DNA from 2 places in the Isoptericola sp. b515 genome. Region 2 is predicted to be linked to the other one. Evidence: riboswitches for the same ligand, from Rfam matches in the RefSeq annotation. Region 2 holds a riboswitch; the other holds the start of a gene.
What was found. Region 2 has a riboswitch for cyclic di-AMP ahead of Q6350_RS02755 (C40 family peptidase). Riboswitches for the same ligand answer to the same signal wherever they lie in the genome.
Positions count from the first base shown of each region.

Region 1: linked by a shared signal. The riboswitch ahead of Q6350_RS13160 (C40 family peptidase) and the one ahead of Q6350_RS02755 (C40 family peptidase) in region 2 are both predicted to bind cyclic di-AMP.

Region 1 is NZ_JAUQYR010000004.1:255,307-262,479, forward strand. Features, by position in the region: gene Q6350_RS13140 (MFS transporter) at 1-767, shown strand, start outside; gene serC (phosphoserine transaminase) at 810-1,937, opposite strand; gene Q6350_RS13150 (metal-dependent transcriptional regulator) at 1,977-2,678, shown strand; cyclic di-AMP (ydaO/yuaA leader) riboswitch at 2,814-2,977, shown strand; gene Q6350_RS13155 (C40 family peptidase) at 2,980-3,777, shown strand; cyclic di-AMP (ydaO/yuaA leader) riboswitch at 4,041-4,205, shown strand; gene Q6350_RS13160 (C40 family peptidase) at 4,208-5,056, shown strand; gene Q6350_RS13165 (universal stress protein) at 5,258-6,208, shown strand; gene Q6350_RS13170 (DUF559 domain-containing protein) at 6,332-7,173, shown strand, end outside.
Region 2 is NZ_JAUQYR010000001.1:580,468-587,640, reverse strand. Features, by position in the region: gene clpB (ATP-dependent chaperone ClpB) at 1-1,195, shown strand, start outside; gene Q6350_RS02755 (C40 family peptidase) at 1,278-2,621, opposite strand; cyclic di-AMP (ydaO/yuaA leader) riboswitch at 2,626-2,769, opposite strand; gene Q6350_RS02750 (septum formation family protein) at 3,064-3,756, opposite strand; gene Q6350_RS02745 (anaerobic ribonucleoside-triphosphate reductase activating protein) at 3,803-4,513, opposite strand; gene Q6350_RS02740 (ribonucleoside triphosphate reductase) at 4,503-6,335, opposite strand; gene Q6350_RS02735 (exodeoxyribonuclease III) at 6,445-7,173, opposite strand, start outside.

The DNA.
Region 1 (7,173 bases), on a different contig from region 2:
CCGCGACGATCGCGGCCGTGGCGCTCATGCGCCCCGCCGCCATGTGGCTCAAGGACCGGGCACCGCGCGGCAAGGGGCAGATCCTCGAGGGTCTGCGGTACGTGCGGGGACGCTCCGACATCGTCGTGATCATGGTGGTCATGGCCGTCGTGTCCACCTTCGGCCTCAACTTCCAGCTCACCAGCGCGATGATGGCGCGGGTCGAGTTCGACCGCGGCGCCGGCGAGTTCGGGCTGCTCGGCTCCGTGCTGGCGATCGGGTCGCTGACCGGCGCGCTGCTCGCCGCCCGGCGCGAGCGCCCGCGGGTGCGGCTCGTCATCGGTGCGGCCTTCGCCTTCGCGGTCGCGACGGCGGTCAACGCCCTCATGCCGACCTACTGGCTCTACGTCGTCACGACCATCCCGGTCGGCCTGTCCGCGCTGACGATGATGACCGCGGCCAACTCCACCATCCAGACCTCGATCGACCCGGTGATGCGCGGGCGGGTCATGGCCCTCTACATGATGGTGTTCCTCGGCTCCACGCCGATCGGCTCACCCGTCGTCGGCTGGATCGGCGAGGCGTTCGGGCCGCGCTGGTCGATCCTCGTCGGGTCGATCACCACCCTCGCCGTGGCGCTCGCGGCCACCGTCTGGGCGATGCGGTCCTGGCGCGTCACGGTGCGCTACCGGCTGCTGCGCCGACCGCACCTCGAGGTCGTCTATCTCGACCCGCCGGTCCCGGCCGGGGACGAGCCGGTCCCGGCGGAGCGGGCCCGGCCGGCCTGACGTCGGGCGCGCCGGCCGCGCTCGCCGTCCCCGTCAGCCTCGTCAGCCGAGCCGGTCGACCACGTAGGTGATGCACTCCGTGAGCGCCGCGACGTCGTCCGGGTCCACCGCGGGGAACATGCCGACGCGCAGCTGGTTGCGGCCCAGCTTGCGGTAGGGGAAGACGTCGAGGATCCCGTGGTCGCGGAGCAGCCCGACGACGGCCCCCGCGTCGACCGACGGGTCCAGGTCGATCGTGCCCACCACCGGGGAGCGCTCCGCCGGGTCGGTGACGAAGGGTGTCGCCCACGGCGTCGCCGCCGCCCAGCCGTACAGGACCTGCGCCGAGCGCTCGCAGCGGCGCACGGACCAGTCCAGCCCGCCGTGCTCGAGCAGCCACTCGACCTGGTCGGCCAGCATGACCAGCGTCCCGACGGCGGGGGTGTTCAGCGTCTGGTCCTGGCGGGAGTTCTCCAGCGCCGTGGTCAGCGACAGGAACTCCGGCACCCACCGGCCGTCGCCGGACGACTCCACCTCCCGGGCGCGCTCCACGGCCGCCGGGGAGCACAGCGCCAGCCACAGGCCGCCGTCGGCGGCGAAGGCCTTCTGCGGGCCGAAGTAGTAGACGTCGGTCTCGTGCAGGTCGACCGGCAGCGCGCCCGCACCCGAGGTCGCGTCGGTCAGCAGGAGCTGGTCGGGGCCGCCCGGGCGGCGCACGGGGGCGACCGCCCCGGTCGAGGTCTCGTTGTGCGGGGTGGCGTAGACGTCCACGGCGTCCGACGGCGTCAGGTGGGCCACCGTCCCGGGTGCGGCCTCGACCACCTCGGGGTCGTCGAGGAAGGGTGCCCGGGCGGTGGCGGCGGCGAACTTGGCCCCGAACTCCCCGAACACGGCATGCTGGGCCCGCCGTCGGACGAGGGACGCCGTGGCGACCTCCCAGAAGGCGGTCGACCCGCCGTTGCCGAGGGCCACCTCGTACCCCGCGGGCAGGTCGAACAACTCGGTCAGGCCCGTGCGCACCCGGTGCACCAGATCCTTGACCGGGGCCTGCCGGTGCGAGGTGCCCAGCACCGGGCGTGCCGGGTCGCCGGCCGCGACGAGGGCCTCGACCTGGCCCGTGCGCACCTTGGACGGGCCGGAGCCGAAGCGGCCGTCGGAGGGCAGCATCGACGCGGGGATCTGGAGGGTCATGCGAATAGACTAGGCCCGGGCCTCAAGACGGGAGCGGACGTGACGGACCTGATCGACACCACCGAGATGTACCTGAAGACGATCTACGAGCTGGGTGAGGAAGGCATCACGCCGCTGCGCGCCCGGATCGCGGAACGTCTGGGGCACTCGGGCCCGACCGTCTCCCAGACGGTCGCGCGGATGGAGCGGGACGGTCTGGTCGTCGTCACCGGTGACCGGCACCTCGAGCTGACCGCCGACGGTCAGGAGAAGGCCGTGCGGGTCATGCGCAAGCACCGTCTGGCCGAGCGTCTGCTCACCGACGTCATCAAGCTCGACTGGCCGCAGGTGCACAACGAGGCCTGCCGGTGGGAGCACGTCATGAGCGACCTCGTCGAGCGTCGGCTGGTGACCCTGCTCGACCACCCGCACCACGACCCGTACGGCAACCCGATCCCGGGGCTGTCGGAGCTGGGGGAGCAGTACGAGGAGCTGCCGTTCCTCGAAGGCGTGCAGTCCCTGCCGCTGTACCTGGAGTCCGGGGCCGACGCCTCCGCGACGGTCGTGCTGCGCCGCATCGCCGAGCCGGTCCAGGTCGACGACGAGTTCCTCCTGCGGCTGTCCGACGCGGGCCTCTTCCCGGGCGCGAGCATCGAGGTGGAGCGCGCCGGCGACGACTTCGTCGTCCGTCTGGTCGACGGTGACGGTGCCCTGGAGCTGCCGGAGGAGCTGGCCAAGCACCTCTTCGTCGCAGCCCGCTGAGATCTCGACGCGACGCATCGGACGCGAGACGTGACCGGAGCGTGACATCGGCGGGGAGGTTCCGGTACGGTCAGACTCGCTCGCGCGGGTGTCTCGCGCGAGTACCGGGACGGGCGCCTAACCCTGTCACCGTCCTGGTTCCCACGGATGACCGCACGACAGGGGCGGGGGACCCACGATTCGGGCACCGGTGACGGTGTCCTCGGGGTGAAGTCCCACGGTTCGTACGGACCGCGGGGCCGGGTGTTTTCTCCCACCCGAACCCGACAGCTGACCTCGTAGGCGAACGGAGAGGTTGAACGTGACTGCTCGCAGCATGCGCGGTAAGCACCGCGCCGCACGCCGCCCCATGATGGCGGCCCCCTCCGCGGCCGCAGGCCGTCGGGCTGCTGTGGTGGCGACCGCCGGTGGTCTCCTGGTCTCCACGATCGGTGGCGCGAGCGCCGCCCACGCGGCGCCGGTGGACGCGGACGCGGCCAAGAAGCTGAGCACCGTGGACCTGGGTGCGCTGACCGACCAGGCGCGCCAGGCGCTCGAGGCGGCCCCGGTGGTCACCGTCGACGCCGAGGCCAAGGTCCAGGTCGAGCGCGTGACGCCCACGATCGTCGAGCGGGCGGACATCAAGGCCGCGCCGGAGCCCGAGCCGGAGCCCGTGCGCGAGGCGGCGCCGTCGCGCTCCTCCGAGCGCGAGTCGCTCTCGAGCTCGTCCTCCTCCTCCTCGACGACGACGTCCTCCTCGGCCACCACGGCCGTGCCGGACTCCGCCGTCGGGTCGACGATCGTCTCCATCGCCTCGCGCTACGTGGGCGTCCCGTACGTCTCCGGTGGCACCACGCCGTCCGGCTTCGACTGCTCCGGGTTCACCCAGTACGTGTACGCCCAGGCCGGTATCTCGCTGCCGCGGTCGTCCTCGGACCAGCGCTACGCCGGCAGCGTGGTCTCCCGCTCCGCCGCGCAGCCGGGCGACCTCATCTGGACCCCGGGCCACATCTCCATCTACGCGGGTGGCAACACGCAGATCGACGCCCCGCGTCCGGGCAAGACGATCCAGTTCCGGAACATCTGGCAGTCCAACCCGACCTTCATCCGAGTCGGCTGAGACGCCGGCACCTCGTGCCGAGGGCCCTGTCGCGCGCAGAGCGCGGCAGGGCCCTCTGTCGTGCCGCGAGGTGCTCCCGGGGGTCCCGGACGCCGGACACCCCTCGAGGGACTCAGCGGGGGGCGCAGTGCCCTCTGCGGGGCCCCTCGGACGTGTATCGCCGCAGATCGTGATCGAAACGTGACATCGGGGCGTGTATCAGATACCGTTCTCGCGTCCGGTGGAGCAGTCTGCCGGACCTCGACCGGACGCCGAGCCCTGCCGCCGGTCGGGAACCGAGACCCTAGGCAGGGGCGGGGGACCCACTCTCGGGCACCGGACACGGTGTCCTCGGGGTGAAGTCCCACGGTTCGTCCGAACCGTGGGGCCGGGTGATTTCTCCCACCCGAACCCGACAGCTGACTTCGTAGGCGGACAGGAGAGGGAACACGTGAACGCACGCACCACGACGCGCGGTCGGCACCTGGCCGCCCGCCGCCCCATCACCGCACCATCTGCAGCCGCGAGCCGTCGTGCTGCCGTGATGGCCACCGCCGGCGGTCTGCTGGTCTCCACGATCGGTGGCGCCACCGCCGCGCACGCCGCGCCCGTGGACTCGGACGCGGCCAAGAAGCTGAGCACCGTGGACCTCGGTTCGCTGACCGACCAGGCCCGCGAGGCCCTGGAGTCCGCGCCCGTGGTCACCGTCGACTCCGGTGCCAAGGTCCAGGTCGAGCGCGTGACGCCGAAGATCGCCGAGAAGGCGGACATCAAGGCGGCGCCCGAGCCCGAGCCCGAGCCGGAGCCCGTGCGCGAGACGACCACCTCGCGCTCCGCCGAGCGGGAGCCCACGTCGACGTCGACGTCGAGCTCGTCCTCGTCGTCGTCCTCGTCCTCGTCGAGCACGACCGAGAGCTCCAGCTCCAGCTCCTCGACGCCGACGGCCGACAGCTCGCGGGGTTCGCAGGTCGTGTCCATCGCGGCCCGCTACCTCGGCACGCCGTACGTCGTCGGCGGCGCCTCGCCGTCCGGGTTCGACTGCTCGGGCCTGGTGACCTACGTGTACGCGCAGGTCGGCGTCTCGCTGCCGCACTCCTCGAGCGCGATCCTCAGCGCGTCCAACACGACGCAGATCTCGCAGTCGTCGGCGCAGCCGGGCGACCTCATCTGGTCCCCGGGGCACATCTCGATCTACATCGGCAACGGCCAGCAGATCGAGGCCACGCGCCCCGGCGGCTGGACCGTCCGCCAGTCCAGCCTCTGGCAGTCCAGCCCGACCTTCCTGCGGGTCACCGGCTGACCGACGCCTCGACCGTCCGCCCCGACGCCCCGGCACTCCTCGTGAGTGCCGGGGCGTCGTGCGTCCGGGCACGGCCCGGCCCCCGAGCGCGCCACGCGGTGTCGCCGGGCGGCCTTTGCTGCGTCTTGCGGGGCGCTTTCGTTAGGCTTGAACCAGGCGGATGCCGGACGGCGAGGTCCGGACGCAGACGGGAGGCGCGAGATGACACGTCCTGAGGTCGTCCTGGTGGGGGTCGACGGTTCCGACGCGAGCATGCACGCCCTGGACTGGGCCGCGGCGTACGCGGCACGTGTCGGGTGGAGCCTGCACGTCGTGTGCAGCTACTCGTTGCCGTCCTTCACGGCCGCCTCCCTGGACGGCGGCTACGCGGCCCTCGACGACACCGCGATCGCCGAGGGGGCCAAGGCGGTGCTGTCCGAGGCCACGGCAAGGGTCGAGGGGATCGGCGTCCCGGTCACGGGGACGGTCGCCACCGGGGACGCCGCCGGGGTGCTCGTCGAGATGTCCGCGGAGGCGTGCCTGGCCGTCGTGGGGACGCGCGGGCGCGGCGGATTCACGGAGCGTCTGCTGGGGACGGTGTCCTCGGCGCTGCCGGCCCACGCGCACTGCCCGACGGTGGTCGTGCCCTACCGGCAGGAGGTCGCCGAGACCGACGACCCGGAGCGGCGCGACGGCGACCGGATCCACGACGTGCGGCGGATCGTCGTCGGGGTCGACGGGTCGCCGACCGCGGAGATCGCGTTGCGGCACGCCGTCGAGCAGGCCGAGACCTGGGACGCCGAGCTCGTCGCCGTGGCCGGGGTCCCGCTGGGCAGCGGGGCCGGCGTGCTGGCGTGGCTGCCGTCCCAGATCGACCACGAGCAGATCCTCGACGACGTCAAGGCAGGTCTGGACGTCATCGTCGACCGGGTCGCGGCCGAGCACCCGGGGCTGACGATCAAGCGCCACGTCCTGGACGGGTCCGGTGCCGAGCTCCTGACGGAGTTCTCGGGCGCGGCGGACCTCGTCGTGGTCGGTTCGCGGGGGCGGGGCGGGTTCCGCGGGCTGCTGCTCGGGTCGACGAGCCAGGCCGTGCTGCACCACTCCAAGTGCCCGGTGCTCGTGGTCACCCGCCGGTGCGACGAGGAGCTGCAGGCCGACTCGGCCGCCTGACCGCCTGTTGTGGGCATGAAATCTGCAGCCCGACACGGGTCCGCGCCTGCAGATTCCATGCCCACAACGTGGGGTTGTGGATGACGGGCCCGCGGCGGGGCATGGTTCTGCCACGGTCGTGGCGTGCTGCGAACCACGGCGGAGGGACCCACCCCTGAACCGTTCCGCGTCGCCGACGCGCTCGCTCAGGGGGCGGACCCCGCCGCGCTGCGCCGGGTCGACCTCGACGCGCCGTTCCACGGCGTCCGCGCCCCTGCCGCGTCCGTCTCCGACCTGGAGGGTCGGTGCCGGGCACTGATGGCCGTGCTGGACGACGGTGTCGTCTTCAGCCACGTCACGGCGCTGCGGCTGCTCGGGGTCGACGTGCCGTGGACCCTGCGGCACGAGGCGGGCGACGGCGCGCCGCCGCACGTCGTCACCTCGCGCGAGGCCGACCGACCGCAGCGTCAGGACGTGGTCGCCCACCGGTCGCGGCAGGAGCTCCTGGACACCATGGTGGTCCGAGGGCTCCCGGTCACCACGCCGGCGCAGACGTTCGTGCATGTCGCGGCAGGCCTCCGGGTGCCGGACGACGTCGTCGTGCTCGGTGACGCGATGATGCGGCACCGGCGCGAGCTCGTGCTGCCCGCGCAGCTGGCCGACCTCGCCGGACGGACGCAGAAGGTCAAGGGGATCGCCCAGGTCCGCGCCCAGGTCCCGCGGGTCCGACCCGGCACCGACTCGGTGATGGAGACGCGGGCCCGCCTGCGGCTCACCGACGCGGGCCTGCCGGAACCGCTGGTCAACGCCACCCTCCGGCTGGCCGACGGGACCTACGTCAAACGCTGCGACCTGCTGTATCCGGACCACCGCGTGATCGTCGAGTACGACGGCGACCAGCACCGCAGCGACCGCGCGCAGTGGCGCGACGACGTGAGGCGACGGCGCTGGACGGAGCGGCTCGGGTACACCGTCGTCGTGGTGGT
Region 2 (7,173 bases):
CCACAACCGGGTGGGCGACCTGCGCGCCCGCATCGACGAGCTGCGCACCGAGGCCGACCGCCTGCAGCGCCAGGGCGACCTCGAGTCCGCCGCGCGCCTGCTCTACGGGGAGATCCCGCAGGTCGAGCGCGAGCTCGTCGAGGCCGAGCAGGCCGAGGCCTCCGAGGAGGCGGCCGAGGAGGCGGCGCACGAGACGCCGATGATCGCCGACAAGGTCGGGGCGGACGAGGTCGCCGAGGTCGTCTCGGCCTGGACCGGCATCCCCGCCGGCCGCATGCTCCAGGGGGAGACCGAGAAGCTCCTGCACATGGAGGACGTGCTCGGCGAGCGGCTCATCGGGCAGCAGGCGGCGGTGCGCTCCGTGTCCGACGCCGTGCGGCGCTCGCGGGCCGGGGTGGCGGACCCCGACCGGCCCACGGGGTCCTTCCTGTTCCTCGGGCCGACCGGTGTCGGCAAGACCGAGCTCGCCAAGTCCCTGGCCGAGTTCCTCTTCGACGACGAGCGCGCCATGGTGCGCATCGACATGTCCGAGTACTCCGAGAAGCACTCGGTGGCGCGGCTGGTCGGCGCACCCCCCGGGTACGTCGGCTACGAGGAGGGCGGGCAGCTCACCGAGGCCGTGCGCCGCCGGCCCTACTCCGTGGTGCTGCTCGACGAGGTGGAGAAGGCCCACCCCGAGGTCTTCGACATCCTGCTGCAGGTGCTCGACGACGGTCGCCTCACCGACGGCCAGGGCCGCACCGTGGACTTCCGCAACACCATCCTGGTGCTGACCTCGAACCTCGGCTCGCAGTTCCTCGTCGACCCGGTGATGGACCAGGAGGCCAAGCGCGAGAGCGTCATGACGGCGGTGCGCACGGCCTTCAAGCCCGAGTTCCTCAACCGGCTGGACGACGTGGTCCTCTTCGACGCGCTGTCCCTCGACGAGCTGGGACGGATCGTCGAGCTGCAGGTCGCGGCGCTCGCCCAGCGGCTGGCCGACCGGCGCATCACGCTCGACGTGACGCCGTCCGCCCGCCGGTGGCTGGCGGTCGAGGGGTACGACCCCGCCTACGGCGCCCGCCCGCTGCGGCGGCTCGTCCAGCGCGAGATCGGCGACCGGCTGGCCCGCCGGCTGCTGTCCGGCGAGACGGCCGACGGGGACACCGTCGTCGTCGACCGCGTCGAGGGTGCCGAGGGGCTCTCGCTGGCCTGATCGTCGCCGGGACGACGACGGCCCCGCCCTCCGTGCGGAAGGCGGGGCCGTCGGGCGCTCGCGGCGCCCGGACCGGTGCCGGTCAGATGCGGATGAACCGCGGGCTGCTCTGCCAGATCTGGCGCTTCACCACGCCGACGCCCGGACGGGCCGACTCGATGATCCGGCCGTTGCCGGCGTAGATCCCGATGTGCCCCGGCGAGTAGACCAGGTCGCCCTGCCGGGCGTTGCTGCGCGAGACGCGCGTGCCGAGAGAGGCCTGGGCCGACGACGAGCGCGGCAGGGTCTTGCCGATCGCCTTCTTGTACACGTAGGACGTGAACCCCGAGCAGTCGAACCCGGTGGCGGGCGACGTGCCGCCCCACGAGTACCGGTGCCCGATGTAGTTGTGGGCGACCCGGACGACCTTCTGGCCGCGGGTCATCTTCGGCTTGACGTGGACCTTCCGGTACTTGGTCGACTTCTTGAGTCCCTCGGCCCGGGCCGGCACCCCGACGACGCGGATCCTGTTCTTGCCCAGGTCGTACTTGCCGAGCCCCGGCCGGAACCGGACGACCCCGTACTTGTTGGTCTTCTTCACGGCGACCTTGTCGCCGGAGATGAACAGGCGCACGCGGCCCTGGACGGGCTCGCCCCACTTGCGCAGCTTCACCGTGTACTTCGGGCGGGTGTGCCACTTGCCCTTCGTGGCCGTGTGACGGCTCTTGGAGACGTACATGTTGGTCGTCGCCTTGGGCTTGATCCACACCCTGCGGTGCTTCGTCACCTGCTCCAACCCGGTGGAGGCGGCCGGCGCGACGACGACGCGGATGCCGTTGCGGCCGACGTCGTAGTGGGAGAACCCGGGGCGGAAGTGGATCGTGCCGTCCCCGTCGAGGCTCTTGACCGCGACCTTGGTGCCCTGGACGTAGAGCCGGACCCGGCCGGCGAACGCCTCGCCGTCCGCGGTCGCGCGGACCGTGTAGCGGGGGCGGGTGTGGCCCTGTCCCTTGCGGCCGGTGCTGCGGGACTTCGACACCGAGACGTCGGGCGTCGTGCTCACGACGACGGGCTCCTCGGTGGCGGTGCCGGTGTCCTCGGCGGCCGGTTCCTCGGTCGGCGTCGTGGTCGTCCCGTCCGTGGTGGTCGTCGGCTCGGGCGACGCGGTGTCCTCGACGACGGGTTCCGGCGTCGGGGTCGCGGTGCCGTCGGAGACCGACGTGTCGGTCGCGTCCGTGGTGGTCGTGCCGGCCGAGGTGGTCTCGTCGGCGACGGTCTCGTCCGTGGTGGTCGTGAGCGCGTCGTCGGCGGCGGCCGATCCGGCGCCGGCGACCAGCGTGCCGCCGGCGAGGGCCGCCGTGAGCGTCATGGCGACGGCGGCGTGGCGTTTCCTGGGGGTGCGCACGGCACCCTGCGGGCGCGCAGCATCCAGCGAGGGTGTGGACATGGGGTACTCCTCCAGCCGGCGAGATGAGCTGTCGGGTTAGGCCGAGAAGTGGTGGCCTGCCGCCGATGGACGGCTTCACCCCGAGGGTGGCGCTGACGTCACCCGAAGAACCTGGGTCTCCCGCTGCTGCCGTCGGTGCTCCGGTGGGCCGTCCCGTCGGCAGCACTGGGCACCGGGCCGGTCGCCGCCCGGTCTCCGGGCGACGACAGGACGCTAGCCCCGAAACGGTCGGAGGTCACGGTCAGATAACGGTCACCTCCTGCGCCGATGGTGGAGGCGGTGTGAAGGGATCCGGCGGCGGGACGCTGTCCGACATGACGGACACGGCACGCCGGAACCGTCGGAAACGGCCGTCGACCGAGGGCCGGGATCGGGCGATCGACCCATCCGGGGTGCCGGGGAGGTGAAGATCGGGCACCGATCCGATGACGTTCCCGGCCGCTCAGTCCAGGAGCGAGCCGGTCCGCGTGCCGTCCACGACGGCCACGCACAGCCCCGTGCGGTCCCCGGCGGCCCAGGACTCCTCGCTCGGCGCCCAGACCACCAGCTCGACCCGTGTGGAGTCGTCCGCGCGCGCCTGCGGGCCCAGGAGGTCCGGGGTGCAGCCCCGCGCGGTGCGGGCCGCGGCCTCGTCCGCGCCGGGCCAGACGGCGTCCGCCGACGCGTCGGTGCGCCCGACCACCTCGGCCGCGTGCGGCTCGCCGCACGGCACCACCTCGACGCGTCCCACGGCGCCGTCGGTCGGGGCCTCGGCGAGGCACGAGCCGAGGACGAGCTGCACGGCGTTGACGGTCTGCGGCGCGGTGACGTCGGCCGCGACGGGTTCCCACGCCTCCTCGCGCGTGCTCGTCGTCAGGTAGGAGGCCCCCACGGCGCCGCCGACCACGAGCAGGATCAGGGCGAGGACCGACAGCACCCAGATCCGGGCCCGGCGCCGCGCCGCGGCGCGCTCGGCCGGCGTGGGTCCGGGGGCGCCCCAGCGGGCCCCGGGGTCCACCGGCCGGCGGTCCGACGCGCCCGTCGGTGCCGGGCCGGGGGAGGGACGGGCCGGACCCCGCGTCCCGTCCGGGGCGGGGCCGGACGCCTCCGGGCCGGGCGAGGCGAAGGAGAGGTCGTCCTCGGGGCGCTCGGTCATGGGAGCCAACCTACCGAGCCGGGCGCTCCTTCCGGGTCCGGGCGGTTCAGACCCCCACGCGGCGCTCGACGCCCGGCAGGTCGTCCTCGCGCAGCACGTCGGACAGCCGTCGGCGGTCCAGGCGGCGCACCCACCCGGCCCGTGCGCCGTCCGGTCGCGCCTCCTGCAGCACCCACCGGCGGACGCCGAGCGCGGTGAGGCGCGCGCCGATCGCCAGGACGTCCTCGCGGGTGTGCACGGTGGGGTCGACGGTGGTGCGGATCTCGTGGTCGACCCCGGACTCGACCACGAGCCGGGCCGACTCCCACGCCGCCCGCCCGGACGGTGCCGCTCCGGTGACGAGCTCGTACCGGTCCGGCACCGCCTTGATGTCCAGGCCGACCCAGTCCACCAGGGGCAGCACGCGGGCGAGCCGGGTCGGCCAGGGGCCGCCGGAGTGCACGCCGACCTCGAGCCCGAGGTCGCGGACGTCGCGGCAGGCGTCCGCCAGGCCGGGCTGGAGGGTGGGTTCACCGCCGGAGATCACCAGGCCGTCCAGGAGGCTGCGGCGCTTGCGCAGCAGCTCGAGGACCTCCGACCAGGTCGCACCGGGCCGCCGCCGGGGGTCGATCAGGGAGGGGTTGTGGCAGTAGGTGCACCGCCACGGGCATCCCTGGGTGAACGCGGTGGCGACCAGACGACCGGGCCGGTCGACCGTCGAGAACGGCACGAAGCCGGCGATGCGCAGCGGTGCCCGGGCCGGCGCGTCAGGCGACATCGACGGTCACCGCCGCGGGCTCCCGGGAGGCCGCGGGCTCCCGGAACGGCACGCGCTCGGCGTACTCGCCCTGCTTGCCGGTGTTGAAGGACGCCACGGGGCGGAAGTACCCCATCACCCGGGTCCACACCTCGGTCCCGGCGCCGCAGGTCGGGCAGGAGCGCACGTCGCCCGCGAGGTAGCCGTGCGTGGCGCAGATCGAGAACGTCGGCGTCACCGTGAGGTAGGGCAGCCGGTGGTTCTCCAGGGCACGGCGCACGAGCAGCCGGCACGACTCGGCGCCGGACATCTGCTCGCCCAGGTAGAGGTGAAGCACCGTGCCACCCGTGTAGCGCCGCTGCAGCTCGTCCTGGCGGGCGAGTGCCTCGAACGGGTCGTCGGTGAAGCCGACCGGGAGCTGGGTGGAGTTCGTGTAGTACGGCTGCTCCGGGGTCCCCGCCTGCAGGATCCCCGGGTAGCGGGCGCGGTCCTCGCGGGCGAACCGGTAGGTCGTGCCCTCGGCAGGGGTCGCCTCGAGGTTGTACAGGTGGCCGGTGCGCTCCTGGATCTCGACGAGGCGCGTGCGCAGGTGGTCGAGCAGCTCGAGGGCCGTGGCGTGCCCGGCCGGCGTGGTGATGTCCTCGGTGTCGGCGGTGGCGTTGCGGATCATCTCGTTGACCCCGTTGACGCCGATGGTGGAGAAGTGGGCGTCGAGCGTCCCGAGGTAGCGCCGCGTCCAGGGGTACAGCCCGCCGTCCATGAGCCGCTGGACCGTCTCGCGGCGTGCCTCGAGACCGTCGGCGGCGAGGTCGACGAGGCGGTCCAGCGCCGCGTACAGCGCCTCGCGGTCCGGGCCGTGGACGTGCCCGAGCCGGGCGCAGTTGATCGTGACCACTCCGAGCGAGCCGGTCTGCTCGCCGGACCCGAACAGCCCGTTGCCGCGCGCGAGCAGCTCGCGCAGGTCGAGCTGGAGGCGGCAGCACATCGAGCGCACGTCGCCGGGGTTCAGGTCGGAGCTGATGAAGTTCTGGAAGTACGGCGTGCCGTACCGCGCGGTCATCTCGAAGATCTCCTCGGAGATCTCGGAGTCCCAGTCGAAGTCCGGCGTGATGTTGTACGTCGGGATCGGGAAGGTGAACACCCGGCCGGCGGCGTCCCCGGCGGACATGACCGCGACGAACGCCCGGTTGATCATGTCGGACTCGGCCTGCAGGTCGCCGTAGGTGACGTCGAGGACGTCGTCGCCGACGACGGGGTGCTCGTCGGCGAGGTCGGGCGGGCAGGTGAGGTCGAAGGTCAGGTTGGTGAACGGCGTCTGGGTGCCCCAGCGGGACGGCACGTTGAGGTTGTGGACGAACTCCTGCAGGGCCTGGGTGACCTCGGCCTGGCTGAGGCGGTCGACGTGGACGTACGGGGCCAGCAGGGTGTCGAAGGAGCTGAAGGCCTGGGCCCCCGCCCACTCGTTCTGCAGCGTGCCGAAGAAGTTGACGATCTGCCCGAGCGCCGAGCTCAGGTGCCGGGGCGGCCAGGAGGCGACCGCCCCCGCGACCCCGCCGAACCCCTCGGACAGCAGTTGGCGCAGCGACCACCCGGCGCAGTAGCCGCCGAGCACGTCGAGGTCGTGGACGTGCAGGTCGCCCTGCCGGTGCGCGGCGGCCAGCTCGGGGGAGAACACCTCGTCGAGCCAGTAGTTCGCGATCGTCTTGCCCGCGACGTTCAGGACGAGGCCACCGAGGGAGTAGCCCTGGTTGGCGTTGGCGTGCACCCGCCAGTCGGCCCGGGCGACGTACTCGCCCACGGCGGCGGAGGCATCGATCTGCGTACCCACGGCGACTCCTCGCATCAGGCTTGTGAAGACATTCACGAGCCTAGCGAGGCGAGGGAGGGGGCCCTCCCGACACGCCGCGGGGGCCGGCGTGACATCGATCCGGACCGGCCGTCACCTCGGCGCCTCAGACCAGGTCGAGCACCACCGGCACGTGGTCGCTGGCGCCCTTGCCGCGTCGCTCGTCCCGGTCGACCGTCGCACCGGTGACCCGGTCGCGCAGCGCCGGCGAGGCGTACGCGAAGTCGATGCGCAGCCCCTTGTCCCGCGGGAACGCGAGCTGCTGGTAGTCCCAGTAGGTGTACGTGTGCGGCGCGGGCAGGTGCTCGCGCGTCACCTCCGTGTACCCCGCAGGTCCGAAGGCCTCGAACGCTGCCCGCTCGGCGGCCGACACGTGGGTCCTGCCCTCGAACGCCGTGACGTCCCAGACGTCGGTGTCACGGGGGATGACGTTCCAGTCGCCGAGCAGGGCGAGCTGCGCCCCGGGATCCGCCGCCAGCCACTGCTCGGCGTCGGTGCGCAGGCCTTCCAGCCAGGCCAGCTTGTAGGCGTAGTGCGGGTCGTCCAGCGCGCGGCCGTGCGGCACGTACAGCGACCAGACCCGCACGCCGCCGCAGGTGGCCCCGAGGGCGCGGGCCTCGAGACGCGGTTCCTCGTCGGGCTTGGCGAACGTGGGCTGGTGCGGGAACGACGTCGCCACGTCCTCGACACCCACCCGGGAGACCACGGCCACGCCGTTCCACTGGTGGTAGCCGGTGTGCGCCACCTCGTACCCCGCCTCCTCGAAGGCCCGGTGGGGGAACTGGTCGTCCCGGCACTTGGTCTCCTGGACGGCCAGCACGTCCGTCCCGGACCG